2 regions of the Colwellia sp. M166 genome follow, and region 1 is predicted to be linked to the other one. Evidence: predicted binding sites of a transcription regulator. Region 1 holds the regulator's gene; the other holds the start of a gene.

What was found. Region 1 encodes sigma-54, which starts transcription at its own class of promoters, with help from an activator protein. Its sites were predicted from a motif close to GTTGGCACGNNNNTNGNNT; they were not measured.
Region 2: the regulator sigma-54 is predicted to act here: its motif matches at 9,403-9,421, upstream of FGD67_RS08150 (FlgO family outer membrane protein).

The regions. Positions count from the first base shown of each region.
Region 1 covers NZ_CP040755.1:2,874,633-2,885,858, forward strand. The annotation lists gene FGD67_RS13055 (2,3,4,5-tetrahydropyridine-2,6-dicarboxylate N-succinyltransferase) at 1-223, shown strand, start outside; gene FGD67_RS13060 (PLP-dependent decarboxylase) at 316-1,494, shown strand; gene FGD67_RS13065 (succinylglutamate desuccinylase/aspartoacylase family protein) at 1,525-2,673, shown strand; gene yjgA (ribosome biogenesis factor YjgA) at 2,755-3,273, opposite strand; gene pmbA (metalloprotease PmbA) at 3,379-4,734, shown strand; gene mgtE (magnesium transporter) at 4,840-6,198, opposite strand; gene FGD67_RS13085 (HPr family phosphocarrier protein) at 6,381-6,662, opposite strand; gene rapZ (RNase adapter RapZ) at 6,666-7,520, opposite strand; gene ptsN (PTS IIA-like nitrogen regulatory protein PtsN) at 7,528-7,980, opposite strand; gene hpf (ribosome hibernation promoting factor) at 8,010-8,297, opposite strand; gene FGD67_RS13105 (RNA polymerase factor sigma-54) at 8,334-9,842, opposite strand; gene lptB (LPS export ABC transporter ATP-binding protein) at 9,903-10,634, opposite strand; gene lptA (lipopolysaccharide transport periplasmic protein LptA) at 10,635-11,180, opposite strand; gene lptC (LPS export ABC transporter periplasmic protein LptC) at 11,146-11,226, opposite strand, start outside.
Region 2 covers NZ_CP040755.1:1,793,552-1,804,777, reverse strand. The annotation lists gene FGD67_RS08190 (YdiY family protein) at 1-232, opposite strand, end outside; gene FGD67_RS08185 (mechanosensitive ion channel domain-containing protein) at 222-1,052, opposite strand; gene fba (class II fructose-bisphosphate aldolase) at 1,264-2,328, opposite strand; gene FGD67_RS08175 (phosphoglycerate kinase) at 2,600-3,778, opposite strand; gene epd (erythrose-4-phosphate dehydrogenase) at 3,857-4,870, opposite strand; gene tkt (transketolase) at 5,027-7,006, opposite strand; tRNA gene FGD67_RS08160 (tRNA-Arg) at 7,551-7,626, opposite strand; gene FGD67_RS08155 (flagella assembly protein FlgT) at 7,794-8,957, opposite strand; gene FGD67_RS08150 (FlgO family outer membrane protein) at 9,472-10,116, shown strand; gene FGD67_RS08145 (LPP20 family lipoprotein) at 10,140-10,604, shown strand; gene FGD67_RS08140 (flagellar protein FlgN) at 10,871-11,226, opposite strand, start outside.

The DNA of each region.
Region 1 (11,226 bases):
GGTTTCTTTATCAGCATCAGTACCTGTATATGATTGCGTTAATAACTTAATGTTAGCCAAAGGTGCTGATATTCCTGAAAATGCCGTGGTTGTGCCCGGTACACGCCCTGTTGCCGGTGCTTGGGCTGAGCAACACGGGCTTAATATGGCTTGTGCGTTAATTGTTAAATACCGTGATGAAAAAAGTAATGCCGCCTTAGAGCTTGAATCAGTACTGCGTTAGGAATAAGAATGACTGAAATGTTAAATGATAAGGCTAGGCCTAGTTGGCTTAGCGCTAGCTTAATGGCATCACTGAATAAGCACCGTGATTTAATGCCGCCTAGCGATGATATAGCAGAAGATGAAGCGGGTTTTTTTCTTTATGATTTAGATTCTCTTAAGCAACATTTATCGCTGCTCATGCAACAAGATGTTATTAAGCTTTGGTTTGCTGTTAAGGCAAACCCTTTGTCGCGAGTAATACAAACCTTAGCGCAGCAAGGCTTTAATTTTGATGTTGCTAGCCAAGGCGAATTGAGCCAAGTATTAGCGCAAGATATTGCTGCAGATCGCATCTTAAATACAGGCCCAGCAAAGTCAAAATCTCAGATGAAAGCTTTTTTACGCCAAGGTGTACGCACTTTCGTGGTTGAAAGTTTAAACCAACTACAATGGCTAAACCAAGCAGCTAATGAACTCTCTTGTCGACCACAAGTGCTATTAAGAGTGCAATTGCAATGGCAAGAGGGTGAAAAAAACCCCTTAGGTGGTAATGAAGTTACGGCTTTTGGCTTATCTTGTGATGAATGGCAAACAATCAAGGTAGCTGATTTTTCAGCATTGAATATCAATGGTTTACATATTTTTCAATGGGGAAATATGCTCAGCAATGCACGTATGTTTGAGTTGTGGTCGCAAATGGTTACGCCACTATTAACCTTAGCTGAAAATTTGGGCATGAACTTAGAAGTATTAGATTTAGGCGGGGGCTTAGGTGTTGACTATTTACAAACAGAGCAAGGTTTGAGTTGGCCGACAATTATTAATGACTTAGCAATAATAAAAGCGCGTGCTGGTGTCAGTGAACTTTGGTTAGAGTTAGGTCGTTATGCCGTTGCTGAAATGGGCTATTACCTAACTTCTGTGGTCGATCGTAAGCAGAATTTTCAGCAACAACAATTAGTACTAGCAGGGGGGATTAATCATTTATTACGCCCTGCGATTACGGAACAGCCATTTCCAGTTGCTATGCTCAGAGAGTCTACAGCAAGCCCGCGTTATTTTGATTTGCATGGTCCACTTTGTACCAGTTTAGATAAATTGGGCACACTAGCAATAGCTGATGATGTCGGTGTTGGTGATCAGCTAGTCTTTGGTTTGGCTGGCGCCTATGGTTTTACTGAAAGTATGCCGTTCTTTCTTTGCCATCAAGTGGCTGCCGAATACGTTTTACAGCGCGGAAAAATTGAGCAGGTGCGGACAGCAGAGCCAGCGTCATGGTATTTACGCTGATCGGGCTGAACAGCTAGAATAAGGTTATTTATGAATGTAATTAGTAAAGAAGTTATGCACGTCGGTGAAATGGCCAGTGGCGCGGCGCTAACGGTGCCGGTTTATCGGATCAAGGGTAAAGAGCAGGGGCCAGATGTTTATATTCAAGCCAATATGCACGGCGCAGAAGTACAGGGCAATGCGGTTATTTTTCAACTCTTAGAGCAGTTAAAAACACTTGAACTTAACAGCAGTATTACATTAGTGCCTTATGCAAACCCTGTTGCATGTAACCATAAAAATGGTGAGTACACTTTAGGGCGTTTTGATCCCATCACTGGTGTTAACTGGAATCGAATGTACTATTTTGCTGCTGATATCATTGAACCTTTTGCACAAGCCTATTTGAGCCACTCAGCTATTGAAATAGAGCGTGCCTTTAAAGCTTTACTGTTGGAGCAGATTGAGCAAAAACTTAATCATAATATTTATGGCCTGACTACTGGGCAGCGTATTGCTTTTCAATTACAGCAATTAGCCCATCAAGCTGATATTGTTTTAGACCTACATACCGGTCCTATTTCGAGCAAACATTTATATTGTCCCGAATATGCGAAGGAAAGTGCCAAGTACTTTGATATTCCACATACCTTGTTAATTCCTAACAGTTTTGATGGCGCGTTAGATGAAGCAACTTTTTGTCCTTGGTGGCAGCTAAAGCTTGCGTTTGCTCAGTTAGGGCGTGATTTTTCGATAACGAAAGCGGATGAAAATTATGCGCAAGATTTAATTATTAAAGAAAGCTTTACTGTTGAATTAGGCTCACAAGAACAAATAGATTTAGATGTTGCCCATGAAGATGCACAAGGTATTTTAAGTTATTTACAATATCAAGGCGTGATAAAGAGTAACGATTTTCACCCTAAAAGCATGATCCGATATAGCTGCATGCTAGCCGATTACAAAGCATTATATTCACCAATGGGTGGCATGGTAGATTATTTAGCTGAATTTGGTCAACCATTAGCGGCAGGAGAGCCTTTAGCTCGAATTCTTCGAATGGATAATTACGGTGATGGCGATCCATTACACTACATTAGCTTAGATCATCCCGTGATTCCTATTTTGCACTTTGCGTCAGCGAGCGTTAATCAAGGCACTGAACTTTATAAAGTGTTTAGTCAGTACAGTATTTTATAACTGCGGGTATTATCGCGCAAAGAGAAATAAAAACGCCTTGTAAATCAAGGCGTTTTTATTAAAGCTCAAATTGACTTTTAGTTAAAAAATCACATGCTCTTTTAAGTAGGCAAACAGGTCACGATAATGTTTACCCACCTTCTCTTCTTTATGCTCTTTTTTCGCCTGGCGCACTAATTGTCGAAGTTTCTGTCTTTCCATTGTTTCACACTGGGCTAGCAAGTCTTCGATGTTGTCATTACCTTGGGTGATAAGTTCATCACGAATTTTTTCTAATTTATCAAACTTCGCTGATTCTTGTTGATGCTTATTAGCCATAACATCCATTGCTTGTTTAATCGGCTCAAGATCAGTTTCAGCTAGTATTTTAGCAATGTGGCGCACATGGCGACGTAATGCTTCGTGCTTGTTGGCAATTTTATCTGCTAGCACCATTGAAGCTTTAAGCTCATCAGTCAGTGGTAATTTACTGCGTTGATGCTTCGACATTTTGACGATGACAAGGCCAAAGTCTTGCAGTCGATGCATTTCTCGTTTTATTTCCGATTTACTCAGTAATTCTTCTTCTAATTCATCGATATCGTTGGCAGACTGGGGCATAATGTTAAGTAATAAAGTGATTGTTACCTGTAGTATACAACAAAGCTGTACCAGCAAAAACATTCCTGTTGTTTGTATCGATAAAATGTGAGAAATAATTTACCCATGAGCGATTCTGATAGTATTCAAATGCAAATAGAGCATGTAAAAACACGTGTTAATGACGCCATGACACTGGCAAAGTCACTGGGCGCCGATGGTGCTGAAGTTGCTATGACCCGTACACAAGGTCTGAGTGTTAGTACTCGCCTAGGTGAAGTTGAAAATGTAGAATTTACCAGTGACGGTGCGCTAGGTATTACGGTTTACAAAGCCGGCAGAAAGGGTAGCGCCTCGACAGCTGATTTATCAGAAAAAGCATTAAAACAAGCGATTGAAGCTGCGGTCAATATTGCCAAATATACCTCGGTTGATGATTGCTCTGGCATGGCTGATAAAGCAATGTTAGCGATGTCGCCTCCAGATTTAGATTTATATCACCCGAAAGCGTTAACAACGGAGCAAGCAATAAGTATCGCTAAAAGCTGTGAAGACACAGCGCTTAGCTATGATAAGCGTATAACCAATTCAGACGGTGCGACACTCGCAAGTTATGAAGGGTTTAAAGTGTATGGTAACAGTCATGGCCAACTGGTTGGCTACCCAAGTACGCGGCATAATTTGAGTTGTGTGATGATCGCCAACGAAGGTGACGATATGCAGCGTGACTATGCTTATACTGTCAGCCGCGAATTTGACAAAATGGAAACTGCTCGCAAGATAGGTCAACAGGCCTCTATGGAAGCCTTGTCTCGTTTAGGTGCGCGCAAACTCGCCACGGCTAAAGTGCCAGTGATGTTTCGTGCCGATATTGCAAATAGCTTATTTGGGCATTTTATCGCCGCCATCAGTGGCGGCAATTTATACCGTAAATCTTCTTTTTTAATGGACTCAATTGGCAAACAAGTTTTTCCTGAGTTTTTGAATATTAGCGAACGTCCTCATATCAAAAAAGGCTTAGCGAGTAGCGCTTTTGATGCTGAAGGTGTCGCAACCATTGATCGTGAAATCATTACCGACGGTAAGTTAGCGACTTATCTGCTCACTAGTTATTCAGCACGTAAACTGGGTTTACAAACAACGGGTCATGCCGGCGGTATTCATAATTGGCAACTTGGTATGAAAGGCGCTGGTCAAGGTGGTGATTTTGATGCCATGTTAAAAACATTGGGTACGGGGTTGTTAGTGACTGAAATGATGGGCCAAGGGGTTAATGTAGTCACGGGCGATTATTCACGCGGTGCTGCAGGCTTCTGGGTCGAAAATGGCGAGATAGCTTATCCGGTTGATGAAATAACTATTGCTGGAAAGCTCCAAGATATTTTTACTGGTATTGTGGCAATAGGAGATGATATTGATATGCGTGGTAGTATTCATACCGGCTCAATTATCGTTAATGAAATGCAAGTGGCTGGCAGTTAAGTATTAAAGTTGGAAGTTAATAGCTATCAGCTTTTAGTTAAAAGCAAAAACCAGTCCTGAGCCGCTCCACTTGTTTTGACTGACAGCTTAAAACTGACGGCTGCTCTACCCTAGCAGTAACGTTGCGGTACCCAAGAAGGCGAATATTCCGACAACATCGGTAACGGTAGTGAGAATGACGCTACCGGCCAATGCTGGGTCTATATTCATCTTTTTCAATACTAAAGGAATCGTGACACCCGCTAGACCCGCAGCGGTCATATTCATTAACATGGCAAAGGCGATAATAGCGCCGAGCATTAAATTTTGCTGCCAAATAGCGACGACAGTGGCGATTAATACGGACCATATCAAACCGTTGAAAAAGCCAATGGCAAGCTCTTTATAGAGTAAAATACGTGAGTTACTCTCACCAACATGCCCTAAAGCCATACCGCGAATAACCAGTGTTAAGGTTTGATTACCGGCAACGCCGCCCATGCTAGGGACTAAAGAGTTTAATACCGCCAAAATGGCTAACTGATTTAAAATTCCTTCAAACATACTTGATACTGCAACAGCCATTAGGGCGGTAATTAAGTTTACCCCTAACCAAATAGAGCGTCGTTGAGTACTTTTTAATACCGGAGCAAAAGTATCGGCTTCGTCATCTAGACCCGCCATACTCATCATGGAATGTTCAGCCTCTTCACGAATAATATCAACAACATCATCTACGGTGATACGACCAAGCAAGCGTCCTTCTTCATCGATAACGGGAGCTGAAAACCAGTCATAACGCTCAAATAGTTGTGCAACGTCTTTCTCGTTCATATCAGCGGTAATTGCTTGGATGTCTTCATCAATCAGGTTGGAAATGATGGTTTCAGCTTTTGCAGTTACAATCGCTGATAATGATACGGCTCCGATGAAATGATCTTCGCGGTCAACAACATAAAATGAGTCGGTTGCTTCAGGCAACTCGCCACGTAAGCGCAAATAGCGTAAAACCACATCTACCGTCACATCTGGACGAATAGATATGGTGTCGGTATTCATGATACCGCCGGCAGTATCCTCTTCATATGACAATGCGGCTTCAACACGGCTACGGTCTTGCCAGTCCATTGCGTTTAGCACTTCCTGATAAACGCTGTCAGGTAGTGTTCTGAATACTTCTGCTAAATCATCTACATCCATGCCTTCAGCAACGGCAGCTAACTTTTCTGGATGAATATTTTTTAGTATGCCTTTTCGAACTTCTTCGTTTAGCTCTTCAAGTACTTCACCATGATGATCAGCATCAATTAATTGCCATAGCGCCATACGACTCTTGGTTGGAGAAGACTCTAATAGTAAGGCGAGATCATAAGCAGGCATGTCTTGCAATAATTTGCGGACATAGACAAACATGCCACTATCGATGGCATCATTAACTTGCTGTAGGCGTTGATGACTGTAATCTTGCTCAGAAACTTCCGGCATATAGCTACCTTGTGCCGTTGTAAAAACGAAAACTGAAAATTATTAGTATGAAGGATAATTATTAAGGTGATGTTACGCTCAAAATTGATAATTATCAGTGTTGAGTTTACCGTAATTTATCACTTTTCGCAGCTTTTTTATTGACTTAAACACAGGTTGAGGAGCTTAGTGCTTGGCTTTATTTACTCAGTTTCATTAAATTTGTCACTAAAAAGTTGGCAAATCTCTGCTAGCGCTCTTTCTGCATCTTCACCTGAGGCGACAACCTTAACGGTTTTTCCTTGGGCGCCGGCTAATAGCATTAAGCCCATAATGCTATTAGCGTCAGCACTATTATCAGCTAATTCAATTGTGACTTTCGCGGTAAATTTTTGGCTAAGCTGAGCAAGTTTTGAGGCCGCTCTGGCATGTAAGCCAAGTTTATTGATGATCAGTACTTCACGGCTAAATTGTACAGTCATCATAATTTATGTACTTTCAATGGGTAAGTCACGGTGACGAGATTGCACGTCTTTACGCTCTTTACGCATATTATTGGCTAATAATTCTGCAATATATACTGAGCGATGCTTACCGCCAGTACAGCCAATAGCGATGGTAATATAGCTACGATTATTACGTTCTAAATGCGGTAACCAAGTCATCATAAAGCTGTTAATTTGCCAAATAAACTTAGTCACTATCGCTTGGCTAGCAAGGAAATCTTGTACTGGCTTATCTAAGCCGGTATAGTCTTTTAGCTCTTTATCCCAAAATGGATTAGGTAAAAATCGGGCATCAAAAACATAGTCGGCATCTTGCGGCACACCATGTTTGAAACCAAATGATTCAAAGACCACCACCATAGAACCTGATGTTTTACCCAAAATACGTTCTCTGACTAAGTCGGCAAGTTGATGTGGTGATAGTTGACTGGTATTGATATATAAGTGTGCTCGACTAGCGATCGGTTCCAGCAGTTTTTTCTCTAAGGCAATAGCTTGGTCTAAAGCAATGTTTTGCTTAATCAATGGGTGTAAACGTCGAGTTTCACTAAATCGACGGATCAGGTCGCTATCATCTGCATCCAAATAGAGTAGGTTTAACTCGACAGCACTCGGCAGGTAATCAATAATTTCAGGCACATCGTTAGGATCTTTCGGTAAGTTGCGAACATCGATACTTACCGCAACATTTTCATAATCATTGATGACCGTATGGGTTAATGCCGGTAGTAAATTAACTGGAATATTGTCGACACAGTAATAGCCTAAATCTTCTAAAACACGCAGTGCGACACTTTTGCCGGAGCCAGATCGGCCACTTACAATAATTAATTTCATCCGTGCTTTAACTCGCTTGTTGGATTAACTGAAAAAGCTCTTGGTTAGTTTTACATTGACGTACCTGTTTGCAAAACTGTTTGTTACGAAAAATTGTCGCAATACTTTGAAGGGTGCACAGATGATTTTGGCATTCTTCTTCAGGTACAAACAAGGCAATAAAAATATCTACGGGACGATGATCAATAGCATCAAAATTAATCGCTTCTTCTATGGTGATAACCACAGCAATTGGCTGTGTGGCATCACTTAAGCGGCCATGAGGTATAGCAATGCCATTACCTATACCTGTTGAGCCCATTCGTTCACGTTTAACTAAGCTCTCTAATAGTTGAAAAGTGTCGTGATTTGCCAATTTTTCAGCAGCAAGACTACTTAAATATTCTAAAATACGTTTTTTACTTGCAGCCGGTACTGCACAAATAGTGCAGTCCGGAGTTAAGATATCTTGCAACTTCATAAACTTATAAGACCTAATGTGGTGCTACGCTAATGCTTGTTAATCTTGCCTTTGTACTTCAAGATTTGGCGATCTAGCTTATCAATTAAAGCATCAATTGATGCATACATATCATTGTTTTCTGCTTTAGCATGGACCTCAGTGCCACTTAAATGGACAGTGGATTCGGCAATTTGATTGAGCTTCTCGACTGTTAATACGACATGTACATTGTTGATGTGATCAAAATGACGTTCTAGCTTTTCAAATTTGCCATTAACATAATCACGTAATGAATCGGTAACGTCGACATGGTGTCCGGTAAGATTAATTTGCATATGCTGCTGTCCTCTTTTACGGGTGAGTAAGTTGGCCTAGAGTAGGCTTTTACGTTGATTTGATGGCGGTATAGAGAGCGATTCACGATATTTAGCAATGGTCCGCCTTGCGACTTTGATACCTTGCTCGGCTAAAATATCTGCCATTTTGCTATCACTTAAAGGTTTTGCAGGTATTTCAGCAGCAACAAGTTTTTTGATTAATTCACGAATTGCAGTCGATGAACACTCACCACCATTTTCAGTGCTAACATGACTTGAAAAGAAATATTTCAGCTCGAAAATCCCTCTAGGCGTGTGCATATACTTTTGCGTCGTCACCCGTGAGATTGTTGATTCATGCATATCAACAGCTTCGGCAATATCGTTTAATACCATCGGACGCATAGCTTCTGGACCATGTTCAAAAAATCCTTGCTGGCGTTGCACAATACAGTTTGACACTTTTAATAGCGTATCGTTTCTGCTCTCTAAGCTTTTGATAAACCATTTAGCTTCTTGTAAATTCGAGCGGATAAACTGACTATCAGTGGATGATTTCATGGTGCGAGACATCGCCGCATATTGCTGATTTACCGATAACTTAGGTGCAGTATCAGGGTTGAGCTCTACCGTCCAACGGCCGTTTTTCTTTTCAACAGAGACATCAGGAATGACATATTGTTCTTCGCTTTTTATCACGCTATCGCCTGGGCGAGGATCTAAAGATTGTATCAGGCGAATAACTTCGCGTAATTGATCTTCTTTTAAGCGTAATTTTCGCATTAACTGGCGGTAATCTCGATTGCCGAGTAATTCAATATATTCAGTTACGGCTAACTTACTTTCCGCTAACCAAGGGGTATCTTTAGCGAATTGATTAAGTTGAATCAGTAGGCATTCAGGAATTGAACGAGCAGCAACACCTACGGGGTCAAACATGTTAATGCGCTTTAGTACTACTTCAACTTCGTCAAGCTCAACATCTTCAATGCCGACACTTTCTAAGATATCTTCTGCTGAAACGGTTAAGTAACCTGCTTCATCAATGGCTTCAATAATGGCAATAGCAATGGTTTTATCGGTATCGCTAAAGGGCGTGAGTTCCATTTGCCAAATTAGGTGATCTTGTAATGAATCTTTTGTTTCACCTTGGTAGGTATAATCTTCTGATGCCGGTCCAACACCGCCACTACTTGCACCAGCACTAAAGTTGTCATCCCAAGTAGTATCACTATTAAGTTCTTCGGGAATATCGGTTTTGGCTAGGCCTTCTGAGGAGCTAATTTCATCGATCGTTGGTGCTGAATCTTCACTGCCATCTGAGGATGACATTGCTGTATCTTCACTAACACCAGCAGAAAAGGCTTCCTCTAAATGGTCAGGGGTACTTTCCGAGCTATTATCAGCAGTTTCATCAACTTCAAGCAAAGGATTACTTTCAAGTGCCTCTTGAATTTCTTGCTGTAGATCCAGAGTAGATAATTGCAACAGTTTGATCGCCTGCTGCAATTGCGGGGTCATCGTTAACTGTTGTCCGATACGGAGTTGCAGAGTAGGACGCATTTACGTTTTCTTTTCCCTGTTCAAAGACATTATTATTGTGCCGTTGTAGTTTGTTACTCACTATAGCGTGAATTGTTCACCAAGGTATACATCTCTTACATGCTGATTCGCAAGAATTTGATTAGCATCACCTTCAGCAATAAGTTCGCCATGACTAACAATATAGGCGTGCTCACAAACATCGAGTGTTTCTCGTACATTGTGGTCGGTGATCAAAATGCCAATACCACGTTCTTTTAAGTGTAGGATAATTTTTTTTATATCACCTACTGAAATAGGGTCAACACCTGCAAAGGGCTCATCAAGTAAGATAAATTTTGGTTCCGCTGCTAAAGCGCGTGCTATTTCAACGCGTCGGCGTTCACCACCCGATAAGCTCATGCCTAAGTTATCTTTGATATGGCTAATGTTGAACTCTTCTAGCAGATGTTCAAGTTTCTCTTCTCTTTCGATATCATTGAGAGTTTTGCGAGTTTGTAAAATGGCCATGATGTTGTCATAAACCGAAAGCTTACGAAAAATTGATGCTTCTTGAGGTAAGTAGCCGATACCTTTACGTGCGCGTTCGTGCATCGGTAATAAAGTTAAGTCTTCATCATTTAAAACAATGGAGCCGCTATCATTGTTGACTAAACCGACAATCATATAAAAAGAGGTCGTTTTGCCAGCACCGTTCGGTCCTAATAAGCCAACAATTTGTCCAGCAGAGACCTTCATACTGACGTTTTTAACTACTTTTCGGCCTTTATAGGCTTTTGCTAGACCGGTTGCGGATAATGTTGAAGTTGCCATCTACTCTTGTTTATCCTTTGATTTTTCTAGTTGCTCAGTTTTATTTTTAGGTTGTAAAACCGTCTCAACCTTGGCATTTTCTAAGCTTTCAGCATTGACATATTCAGTGTCAAAATTATAAGTAATTTTATTACCGCTCACTTCGCTGCCTTCTTGACGTAATAAGGCATTACCTGAAATGACGACAATATTCATCGCTGGTTCATAACGGATTTCGTTGGCTTGTAAGTTGATTGGACTACCATCTTGCAGGGTTTGCTCAAATGTTGCTGGTGAGCCTTTAGCAATATAAATTTTATTATCGTTTTCTTCTTGAGTGATGACCTGAACTAATTCAGCATGTATTTTAAGCGTGCCTTGAGAAATAATGACATTATCAATATAACTGAATATTTTGTTCTTCAGATCGGCTGCTTGGCGTGAAGAAGAAATTTTAATTTCTTGCTCAACATCAAACTTTTCAGCACTTGCTGCAGGGACTAATAAAAGTAGCGCCGCTAAGAAAGTTAATTTAGTTGTTAGTTTTTTTATAAATGGTTTGTACATGTTCGGTCAATGTCATCTGTGTTGTGTTTAAGTCTACAATTAATCC
Region 2 (11,226 bases), 1.1 Mb from region 1:
CACTTTTCTTGATCAACAGATCTAGCCGCACGGTTGATTTCCAAGCCGCCTTTTCGTGAGCAAAATCAAAGCCTGCTTTAACATCTGCGCTGTTGGTATCACCGGTTTTGAAAAGCATACCTAATTCTGCAGAAGCAGTATAAGGTGATTTTTCTTTTGGTGTGGTTGCTTCTTCTGCTACCGTTGTTAGTGAAACACAACATAACGCGGTGGATATTAACTTAAGACTCATTTTTTTCCTCTTTATTCATATGAACAGATAATTGTGGGAATGGGATTTCGATACCTTCGTTGTCCAATTCAGTTTTAATTTTTTCCAGTAAATCGAAGTAAGTTGGCCAGTAATCTGAAGATTTAACCCAAGGTCTTACCACGAAATTAACACTGCTATCAGCTAGTTCAGAAACACCAACAGTGATTGCTTGATCTTTTAATACACGCTGATCGGCACTGACTAACTTAAGCAAAAGTGCTTTGGTTTTCGCGAGGTCGGCATCATAACTCACGCCGATAATCAAATCTATTCTTCTTGTTGGTTTTGTTGAGTAATTGGTGATAGTGCCACTGGTAATAGAGCCATTTGGAATAATGACGGTCTTATTATCACCGGTTCTTAATTCAGTTGAAAAAATTAAAATTTTCTCAACAATTCCAGCGACACCCGATACTTCAATAAAGTCACCGGACTTGAATGGCTTGAAAACAATCAGCAATACCCCTGATGCAAAGTTCGATAATGAACCTTGTAGCGCTAAGCCTATAGCTAAGCCAGCAGCACCAACGATTGCCACTAACGAAGTGGTGTTAAAACCTAAATGCGATATTGCAGCAACAATAACGATAAAAAATAACATGCCATATAATAGGCTACTGATGAATGAAATGATCGCATCATCCATGCCCTTATGACGCATTACTTTTACTACGCCTCGACGTACCATGTTAGCTATAAATTTACCGATGAAAACTATCGCTATAGCAACGATTAATTTAATTGCGAAATCTATTAACATTTGCTGATTATCTACAAGCCAGTTTTGAGCTATATCCATTATTTACCTTAAAAGCTGTTACAAAGCCCGAATTATAATCAACATGAAAATAAATGACATTAAATTGTTAATAGCTTAATTAAATTATTAACATATGTTGCAGAATAGCGTTGGTAGGGATTTTGAAAATAAAAAGGCAACCTAAGGTCGCCTGGTAAATATGCTCGTTTACTATCTAAGTTAAATAGTTATAAGTAACTGTTAATTAATATTACTTAATTATCGCGTCTAACTTACCGCTAGCATACTGCATAAACATATTATCTAAAGAAATAGGTTTGATTTTTGCTGCTTGACCAACAGTACCAAAAGCTTCGTAGCGAGCCTTACAAATATCAGACATTGCTTGAGTTGATGCTTTTAGGAACTTACGGGGATCAAATTCACTCGGATTTTCAGCTAAGAAGCGACGTACAGCCCCCGTTGATGCTAAACGTAAATCGGTGTCGATATTGATTTTACGCACACCATTTTTAATGCCTTCTTGAATTTGCTCAACAGGTACACCGTAAGTTTCAGGGATTTTTCCACCAAACTCGTTAATTATCGCTAACCAGTCTTGTGGTACAGAAGATGAACCATGCATAACCAAGTGTGTGTTAGGAATACGGTTATGAATGGCTTTAATACGATCAATCGCTAATATATCGCCTGTTGGTGGACGAGTAAATTTATAAGCGCCGTGTGAAGTACCACAAGCAATAGCTAGGGCATCAACTTGAGTTTTTTGTACAAAATCAGCCGCTTCTTCTGGATCAGTAAGCATTTGCTCCATAGTTAACTTACCAACAGCGCCAATGCCATCTTCTTCACCGGCTTCACCCGTTTCAAGTGAGCCTAAACAACCTAATTCACCTTCAACTGAAACACCACAAGCATGTGCCATCTCAACGGTACGACGCGTAACATCAACATTATATTCATAGCTTGATGGTGTTTTGCCATCATCCATTAATGAACCGTCCATCATTACTGATGAAAAGCCTAATTGGATTGAGCGCTGACAAACACTCGGTGATGTACCGTGATCTTGATGCATCACTACAGGAATATGAGGAAATTCTTCGATTGCTGCTAAAATTAAGTGACGTAAAAATGGTGCACCTGCATATGCTCTAGCGCCTGCTGAACCCTGAAGTATTACAGGGCTATTAGTCTCGTCAGCAGCAAGCATGATAGCTCTAACTTGTTCTAAATTGTTAACGTTAAAGGCAGGGATACCGTATCCATTTTCGGCGGCATGATCTAACATTTGGCGCATAGAAACTAAAGCCATGAACTAACTCCTGTGATTATAAATAGTAGCAAAATTGATTTGCATAAGTTTCAGTGTGAAACTTAACGCTTTCGTATCGTAATTGTATCAGATGGTTTTAGTAATTTGCACTAGAATAAATACCAAATCGCTCTGACTTACATAATTTTTAAATTAGGCTTTAATTTAGTTTGCCAATTAGGTAAATAATAACAATTTAATCAAAGCCTAAGTGCTATCCAAAACAGTCAGCTAACTGATGTTAATGGTAGCTTCTAGCTCAAACGGTAAATTATCCTTTAGCTCGAGCTTCCAAAATCTCAACTGCAGGTAGCTTTTTGCCTTCTAAAAATTCAAGAAAAGCACCACCACCAGTTGAAATATAAGATACTTTATCGGCAATATTGTATTTATCAACAGCGGCTAATGTGTCACCACCACCGGCGATAGAAAACGCCTTACTATCAGCAATAGCGCGGGCGATGACTTCAGTGCCTTTACCAAACTGATCAAATTCAAATACACCAACAGGGCCATTCCATACTACGGTACCGGCCTTGGCAATAATCTCTGCTAATACCTTCGCGCTTTCTGGCCCAATATCAAAAATCATATCGTCATCAGCAACGTCGTTAACATTTTTAAGTGTAGCCGGTGCCGTTTCAGAAAATTCTTGGCCGACAATGACATCAGTCGGTACTGGAATAGAACCGTTATTATCGTTGGCTTGTTTAGTTAAGCGTTTTGCTTCATCAACTAAATCAGCTTCGAATAACGACTTACCAACATTATGGCCTTGCGAAGCAATAAAGGTATTAGCAATGCCGCCGCCAACAACTAATTGGTCAACAATACCGGCTAGAGAATCTAGTACGGTTAGCTTAGTTGACACTTTAGAGCCACCAACAATCGCAACTAACGGGCGGGCAGGGTTATCAAGTGCTTTTGATAAGGCCGCCAACTCACCGGCTAATAATGGCCCTGCGCAGGCTGTCGGTGCATATTTTGCTACGCCATGGGTACTCGCTTGAGCGCGGTGAGCGGTGCCAAATGCGTCCATAACGAAAATATCACAAAGGGCCGCGAGTTTCTTTGATAAGCCGTCGTTATTATTTTTTTCACCGTCGTTAAAACGAATATTTTCAAATAACACTAACTCGCCAACATTGACTTCTACACCATCTAAGTAGCTTTTCGCTAAACGAACAGGTACGTTCAACGCCGCGGCAAGATAATCAGCTACCGGCTGTAAAGAAAATTCAGGATTATATTCGCCTTCAATTGGACGGCCTAAATGTGACATCACCATGACTTTTGCACCAGCTTCTAAAGCCAATTTAAGTGTTGGTAAAGCTGCTCTTAAACGAGCGTCTGAGGTGATTTTACCAGCTTTAACTGGCACATTTAAGTCTTGACGAATGAGCACACGCTGATTGTTTAATGCTAAATCGGTCATTTTGATTACTGACATGTTTATTCCCTGTTGGTAGAAGTTTAACTGTTAAGTCAATTATTAAATAATATAATAGTTTGACGATATCGTATCGAATTATTTTACCTTCGCCATCGTAAAGGCGGTATCGAGTATACGGTTAGCAAAACCCCATTCGTTATCACACCAAATAAGGAGTTTAACTAAACGCTTGTGACTAACACGCGTTTGATTGCCATCAACAATACACGAGTGTGGGTCATGGTTAAAATCGATAGAAACTAACGGCTCAGTGGTATAGCCTAAAATACCCGCTAGGCCATTGTTTTGTGCATCGACTATTGCTTGATTAATATCAGCAATAGTCGCGTCGCTTGATAAATTTAAGCTTAAGTCCATAGCGGTGACATTGATAGTAGGTACGCGTACGGCTATGGCTTCAAAGCGACCGGCAAATTTTGGTAATATACGCTCAATACCCGCAGCAAGCTTAGTATCAACAGGTATTATCGATTGGCTAGCGGCACGAGAACGGCGTAAATCAGGATGATAGGCATCGATCACCTGTTGATCATGCATGGAAGAGTGAATTGTTGTAATGGCACCACTTTCAACACCAAAGGCTTTATCTAAAACCTCAATAACAGGTACCACACAGTTGGTGGTGCAAGAGCCGTTCGATACTATTTTTTCAGCAGAGGTAAGTCGTTGATGGTTGATACCATAGATAATGGTCGCGTCTAAATCTTGTGAGCCAGGATGGGAAAAAAGCACCTTTTTTGCCCCTTGCTCAATATGCTGTTGGCCATCAGCTTGACTGCCATATTTTCCGGTGCAATCAATGACGATGTCGACATTATGCTGCTGCCAAGGCAGGTTAGTAATATCAGCTTCATGACTGAGTGCTATCTCGTCACCAGCAATAAATAATTTAGCGCCACTTTGTTGCACCGCAAATGAAAAGCGGCCATGTGTAGAGTCATATTTTAATAAGTGAGCTATACCTTCTGGTTCGGCAAGTTCATTAATGGCGACTAAGTTGAATTCGTTGGTTCTGCCATTTTCATAAAGTGCACGAACCACATTTCTGCCGATCCTACCAAAGCCGTTTATTGCAATATTAATTGACATATATTTCTGATTTATAGCGCTCTATGTTGAATACAGTGCGGATTTAATGTGAGTTAAGCGAAATGTACTCGACATGAGTGGTGATTTTATTAATCATTTAATAGCCAGTTAAGTAATACTTAACTGGCTACAACTTCATGATTATTTTATTAAGACTTAAAGGCTATTGACTGTTTTTACAATGTTTTCAACAGTAAAACCAAAGTACTCAAGTAATACGTTACCTGGTGCTGACTCACCAAAAGTCGTCATGCCGACAACTTTGCCGTTCAAGCCAACATACTTATACCAAAAATCAGTATGAGCAGCTTCAATAGCAACACGTTGAGTCACTGATGAAGGTAATACTGACTCTTTGTATTCGCTATCTTGAGCATCAAAAATATTGGTTGATGGCATAGATACAACACGCACACTATCACCTAATGCTTCAGCTGCTTTTAGTGCCAATGACACTTCCGAGCCTGTCGCAATGAGAATAACGGCTGGTGTACCAACACTATCTTTTAAGATGTAACCACCTTTTGCAATATCTGCAACTTGTGCGCTAGTACGGCTTAAAGCAGGTAAACCCTGACGAGAGAAAATTAGCGATGTTGGCGCATTTTGGCGTTCAATAGCATTTTTCCATGATACGGCAGATTCAGTTGCATCTGCTGGACGCCATGTCACCATGTTCGGGGTAGTACGCAGGTTGGTTAATTGCTCAATTGGCTGATGTGTTGGACCATCTTCACCTTGGCCAATTGAATCATGGGTATAAACAAAAACGTTTTGAATACCCATTAATGCTGACATACGTACTGCGTTACGTGCATATTCCATAAACATCATGAACGTCGCGCCGTAGTTAATAAAGCCGCCATGTAACGAAATACCGTTCATGATACCGCTCATACCAAACTCACGTACACCGTAGAAAATATAGTTACCTGCGGCATCTTCTTGAATACCTTTTGAACCAGACCAAAGGGTTAAGTTTGAACCGGCTAAATCAGCTGAGCCACCTAATAATTCAGGTAACATCGCACCAAATACTTCAATGGTATTTTGTGATGCTTTACGTGAGGCAACATTTTCAGCTTTTTCTTGGCATGCTAAAATATAGGCATTAGCTTTATCTTCAAATTCTGCTGGTAAATCACCTTTAATAACACGACGCTCATATTCAGCGGCTAATTCAGGATGTGCTGCTTGGTAAGCGGCAAATTTATCATTCCAGCTGGTTTGCTCTGCAGTGCCTTTTTCTTTTTGATCCCAATCTGCATAAATGTCTGCTGGAATTTCAAAAGGTGCATGTGGCCAATTTAATTTTTCACGTGTCGCTGCAATTTCATCATCGCCTAAAGGTGCGCCATGACAATCGTGCGTGCCTTCTTTGTTTGGAGAACCAAAACCAATAATGGTTTTACAACAAATCATTGAAGGTTTGTCAGTCACTGACTTAGCTTCAACGATAGCGGCAGCGATAGCTTCTGGATCATGACCGTCAACGCTGACTACATGCCAACCGTAAGCAGCAAAACGTGCAGGCGTATCATCAGTAAACCAGCCTTCAACATGGCCATCAATTGAAATACCGTTGTCGTCCCAAAAAGCGACTAATTTACCTAACCCTAAGGTACCGGCTAATGAACAGGCTTCATGAGAAATGCCTTCCATTAAGCAACCATCACCTAAAAATACATAGGTATTGTGATCAACAATGTTATGACCTTCACGGTTAAATTGTGCCGCTAAGGTTTTTTCAGCAATCGCCATACCAACAGCATTTGACACGCCAGCACCTAGCGGACCTGTGGTAGTTTCTACGCCAGGGGTGTAACCGTACTCAGGATGACCTGGTGTTTTAGAGTGCAGCTGGCGGAAATTTTTCAATTCACTGATCGGTAAATCATAACCGGTTAAATGCAATAGTGAGTAAATCAACATTGAACCGTGACCATTAGACAAAATAAAGCGGTCACGATCGGCCCAATTTGGATCAGTTGGGTTATGCTTTAGAAAATCACGCCATAAAACTTCAGCGATATCTGCCATGCCCATTGGGGCTCCAGGGTGTCCTGATTTAGCTTTTTGCACGGCATCCATGCTTAAAGCTCGAATTGCATTGGCCAGTTGTTGACGCGACGGCATAATTGCTCCAATTATTGTAAAGTTTGATAGGATATAAATTGCGCTTATTTTCGCCTAGAGTACCCCTGTACTGCAAATTTAATTGACACTTTTCTGTGATTATTTTTAACTTAAGCTTAACTCTGCACATTTCTGTAATTTTACTGGAATATTATTGCTTTTTTAGCCTGTGAATATGCTAATGATGATTAAACTTTAAATTAAGCATTAAATTGCAAGTAAGCTATTGAAATAAAAATGAAGATCCTATAGGGTGAATTGGTTGTATGTACAAATAATAATAAAAAGATATAACCTGACATAGGATTGAGTAATGAACAGGTCGTCGTCACGCGGAATTAAGCTGACTACAGTAATATTAGCAGTAGCGATATTAGCAGTGTCAGCCCTGTTGAGCAGCGGCTCATCAGCAGACGACAAGGATGTTGTAATAGAGCAAACAAGCACAGAGCTAGTTAAATAGTTCGCTATTAAATAAAAACCTCGCAATTGCGGGGTTTTTTATCGCTTTATGAAAGTAGCGGGGTGACTTTATTTTATTTGCTGGCGTCCTCACCAGGACTCGAACCTGGAGCAGCGGCTTAGGAGGCCGCAGTTTTATCCTGTTAAACTATGAGGACTAATACACACCGGCGCTATTTTATAAACTATCTGTAAAAAATCAATATAAAAGATCATCCTGTGCCTTAGTTTGATGATCTTTTATTGGCAGCGTCGTACTGATATAGTGTTAATGATGTTTATCTTATTTAAATAAAGCTAATTATAATACTTATGGCAAATAGCTTTAGTACCTAACCGCTAAGTCGTTAATTTGGATATTATCTAATATATGTTGCTCTGTTGTCGTTGCGTGTGCGCTGTCTTGGCTAACAGAATTGATAATGATTTTGTAAGGACTGATATGTAAACTAGGATAAGTACGCTTGTCATCACTGATAAAATTATTTAAATGTAGCAGTGAAAATTCGTCACCAACTTTTACACCGTGCCTTTTCCCTAAATTAAGTGTTAGAGAATTCCCTTGAACCTGCACAATCCTGCCTTGGGTTGGTTGACACATCATATTCTCATCAATGTCACTAACGATACTGTCTAATGTCATATTAATTTTTTTGCCATATTCGCTTTGCCAAAAATTTTGACTTGTTACATCAACTTGTGCGCGTTTATCAAAGCCCCAAGGTGCTGAGCTTTGATAGTGTTTATTTAAAATTCGCTCGCCGGTTGTGCCATCATGAACATAAAGTGCAATGTTAAATTGACGTTGATAAATGTTTTTTTGCCAAAACTGCCAATTATTATTTTCATCGTTGGCTATAGAAAGGTCTTGAATCTCTGAGAATAAAACATATTGACTGTTGGTCATATTCGCTAATGACATGGTTAAGTTTTTTAAGTTTTGTATTTGTAGGCTTTGATTTAGGCGTGAAAATTCTGTTTTAGATTTCAAGGCTAATTTTGTATCTAAATAGATACCTTGGCGTTGTATTTTTTTGGCAAGCTGATCAACTAATACTTTATCAAGAGAGTAAATGCTACCGACATTCGCTTGTTCACGGTGCAGTATATTACTACGGGTTAATAACATTGATTTCTTGTAATCCGCAGCAAAACACTTTTTTTCTTGTGAGAAAATATCTGCACGTATGGTAACCGTCACAAGATTATCACTGTAATTCTCGCTGATTAATTCTAAAGAATTAACACTACCACTGGCTCGAATGTTAATTTCGTCTTGAGTCAATAAACCGTTCACTACCTGACGAACACTTGACACTGATGCGCCTGCTACTAATAGGGCTTTTTTTAATGCGTTTTGTATAGCTTGGTGTTTTGCTGTTTTATTATCGTCATTTTTTATAGCCGCTACGCCTTGTGACTCATACCATTGTCCAAAACTTGAGCCGCTATATATCGCAAAGCAAAGGCATAATAAACTTAAGCGCATAAATATCTCTTTTTAAAATAGGTTCGATCTATATTTTCAAATATGCAGTTTCTGTGCCTACTTATTAAGTAACCCCAGTTCGAGTTAAGCTACTTTACGCAACCATGCTATTTACGCCTAATAACTCGCTATTGAATTGTAGAAATGCCTTGCCCAACCCTAAATTTCATCATTGAGGTGTTTGTTACCCTAGGCTCAGGATTACAGCAAATAAAGCAATGATTTTATAAGCTCTGCTAATAAAGCAAGTGTATTATCAATATAGCCAAAGCGTTGTTAACTCGAGTTGTTGAGGTGAGCAATTGACCTAGATATGCATAACACGGTTACCAGTATGAAAGTGAAGCAAGGTTAGTTATTCAAACGTATATTTAACACGATAAAAGTTAGTTGCTTTATTTTAGGGCTGAATAGTGGGCGGATAAAATAGAATTACAGGGTGAATGTTGGCGTGAATCCTGCTTTAGTATTTCCATATGACTTTATGATATTTGCACTAATTGAGGGGAGCTCAATGAAAAATTGGCTTATAGCAATACTAATACCGGTAGTGATGTCTTGCTCTACAGGATCTAATGATGATTTCTATCGCTCTTCTTATGATGACAAGCAAGAAATTGATAGTTTTAAGTTACCTCGTCATGCCATTAATGACGTAGTAAAGGGACTTGCTTATCAAATGTTGGAAAGTAGCTCGTTTGTGAGCCCTAAAACGCCTATCGCGATTGCGTCATTTGTTGATTTAAAAAATTTAGAATCAACCAATTGGTTAGGTAATCAACTTTCTGAAAGCTTTGTTCATGAAATGCAACGTCATGGCCTAGTTGTTATTGACTTTAAAACCACCGGACACATTCGAGTAACGGCAGATGGTGATTATGTTTTTAGCCGTGATTGGAAAGAACTTCCTGAGCGTCAGATAATTGACTATGTCGTTACTGGCACTATGATGCAACAAGAGGAAGGTATTTTAGTTAATGCCCGTATGATTGGTATGCAATCTCGGGTTGTGGTTGCTACTGCACAATCTTTTATCCCTGCCTGGGTTGTTGGCGATGACTTCAATCATCATGAAAATGTTAAAATGAAAGATGGTATGATTTTACGTGATAGTGCGATGTTAGTTGATGACGCTCGTGCTATTGAAATACAGCAATAGTATTACCCATAAGAGTATTGAAAATGAAGATTTTATCTAATTGTATTGGGGTTTTATTCAGTACTATAGTGTTAAGTGCATGTTCTTCAGTATTTGATAAACATGTTGAGTGGCAAACGGTTAAGCCTGAAAGTTTTCCGGTATTAACGGCGATAGGCCAAGCGCCAATTAGCCTGCAAAAATCTGAGCATAAAACTCAACGTATGTTGATGGCGATAAACGCTTCAAAAATTGCTGCCTATGCTGAATTAGCAGAACAGGTTTATGGCCAAAGTATTGATGGTAAAACCACCATGTCTAATTTACTTATCGATAATCAGCAATTAAAGGCAACGGTACAAGGGATAATTCGTGGTGCAAAAGTGGTTAAAAGCTATCCAGTAGGTGATAGTTACACTACCGAGTTGAGCTTGGACTTTAAAGATGTTTATGATATCTATAGTGCGTCTTCAAACCGCCAAGAGATCAAGAAAATTTCATATTACTAAGCTAATTATTATGTGACTAATAAAACCAGCTGTTGCTGGTTTTTTTATGTTCAGGATGAACGGTATGTCATAGTGCCATGGATGGCATAGAGTGACGATGTTCAGGATGAACGGTATGTCATAGTGCCATGGATGGCATAGAGTGACGATGTTCAGGATGAACGGTATGTCATAGTGCTATGGATGACATAGAGTGACGATATTCAGGATGAACGGTGTATCGTTATGTTACCGGTGGAAAACAATGATATGCCTTAACACTTAAGTTAAGCTTTTATGCCTAAACTGCTGAGACCGCCTGAGGTTTTCCCTTTATTATCATAGGTCATTGATGATTTATTATGATTGACTAGTAACGAAGTTTTCATTCTTTCAACAGCTATTTGAGATTGGTGAATAATTAAACCATTAACTTGGTTTTGTTTTTTACTGCGCTCTAAGCTAGCCTTAATTTCCGCTAATTCGTTACTAAAGTTACCCGCTAACTTTTCTTGCTTAAATTCAAAACTTTGGCCAATAGCATTATCAACAGTTTGTATTGCTAAAAGTAAGGTGTTTTTATCTGCGGTGATCTTGATCAGTGCGTCGGGGTTTTGTTGCTGGAGTATTTCTTTTTCCGTGC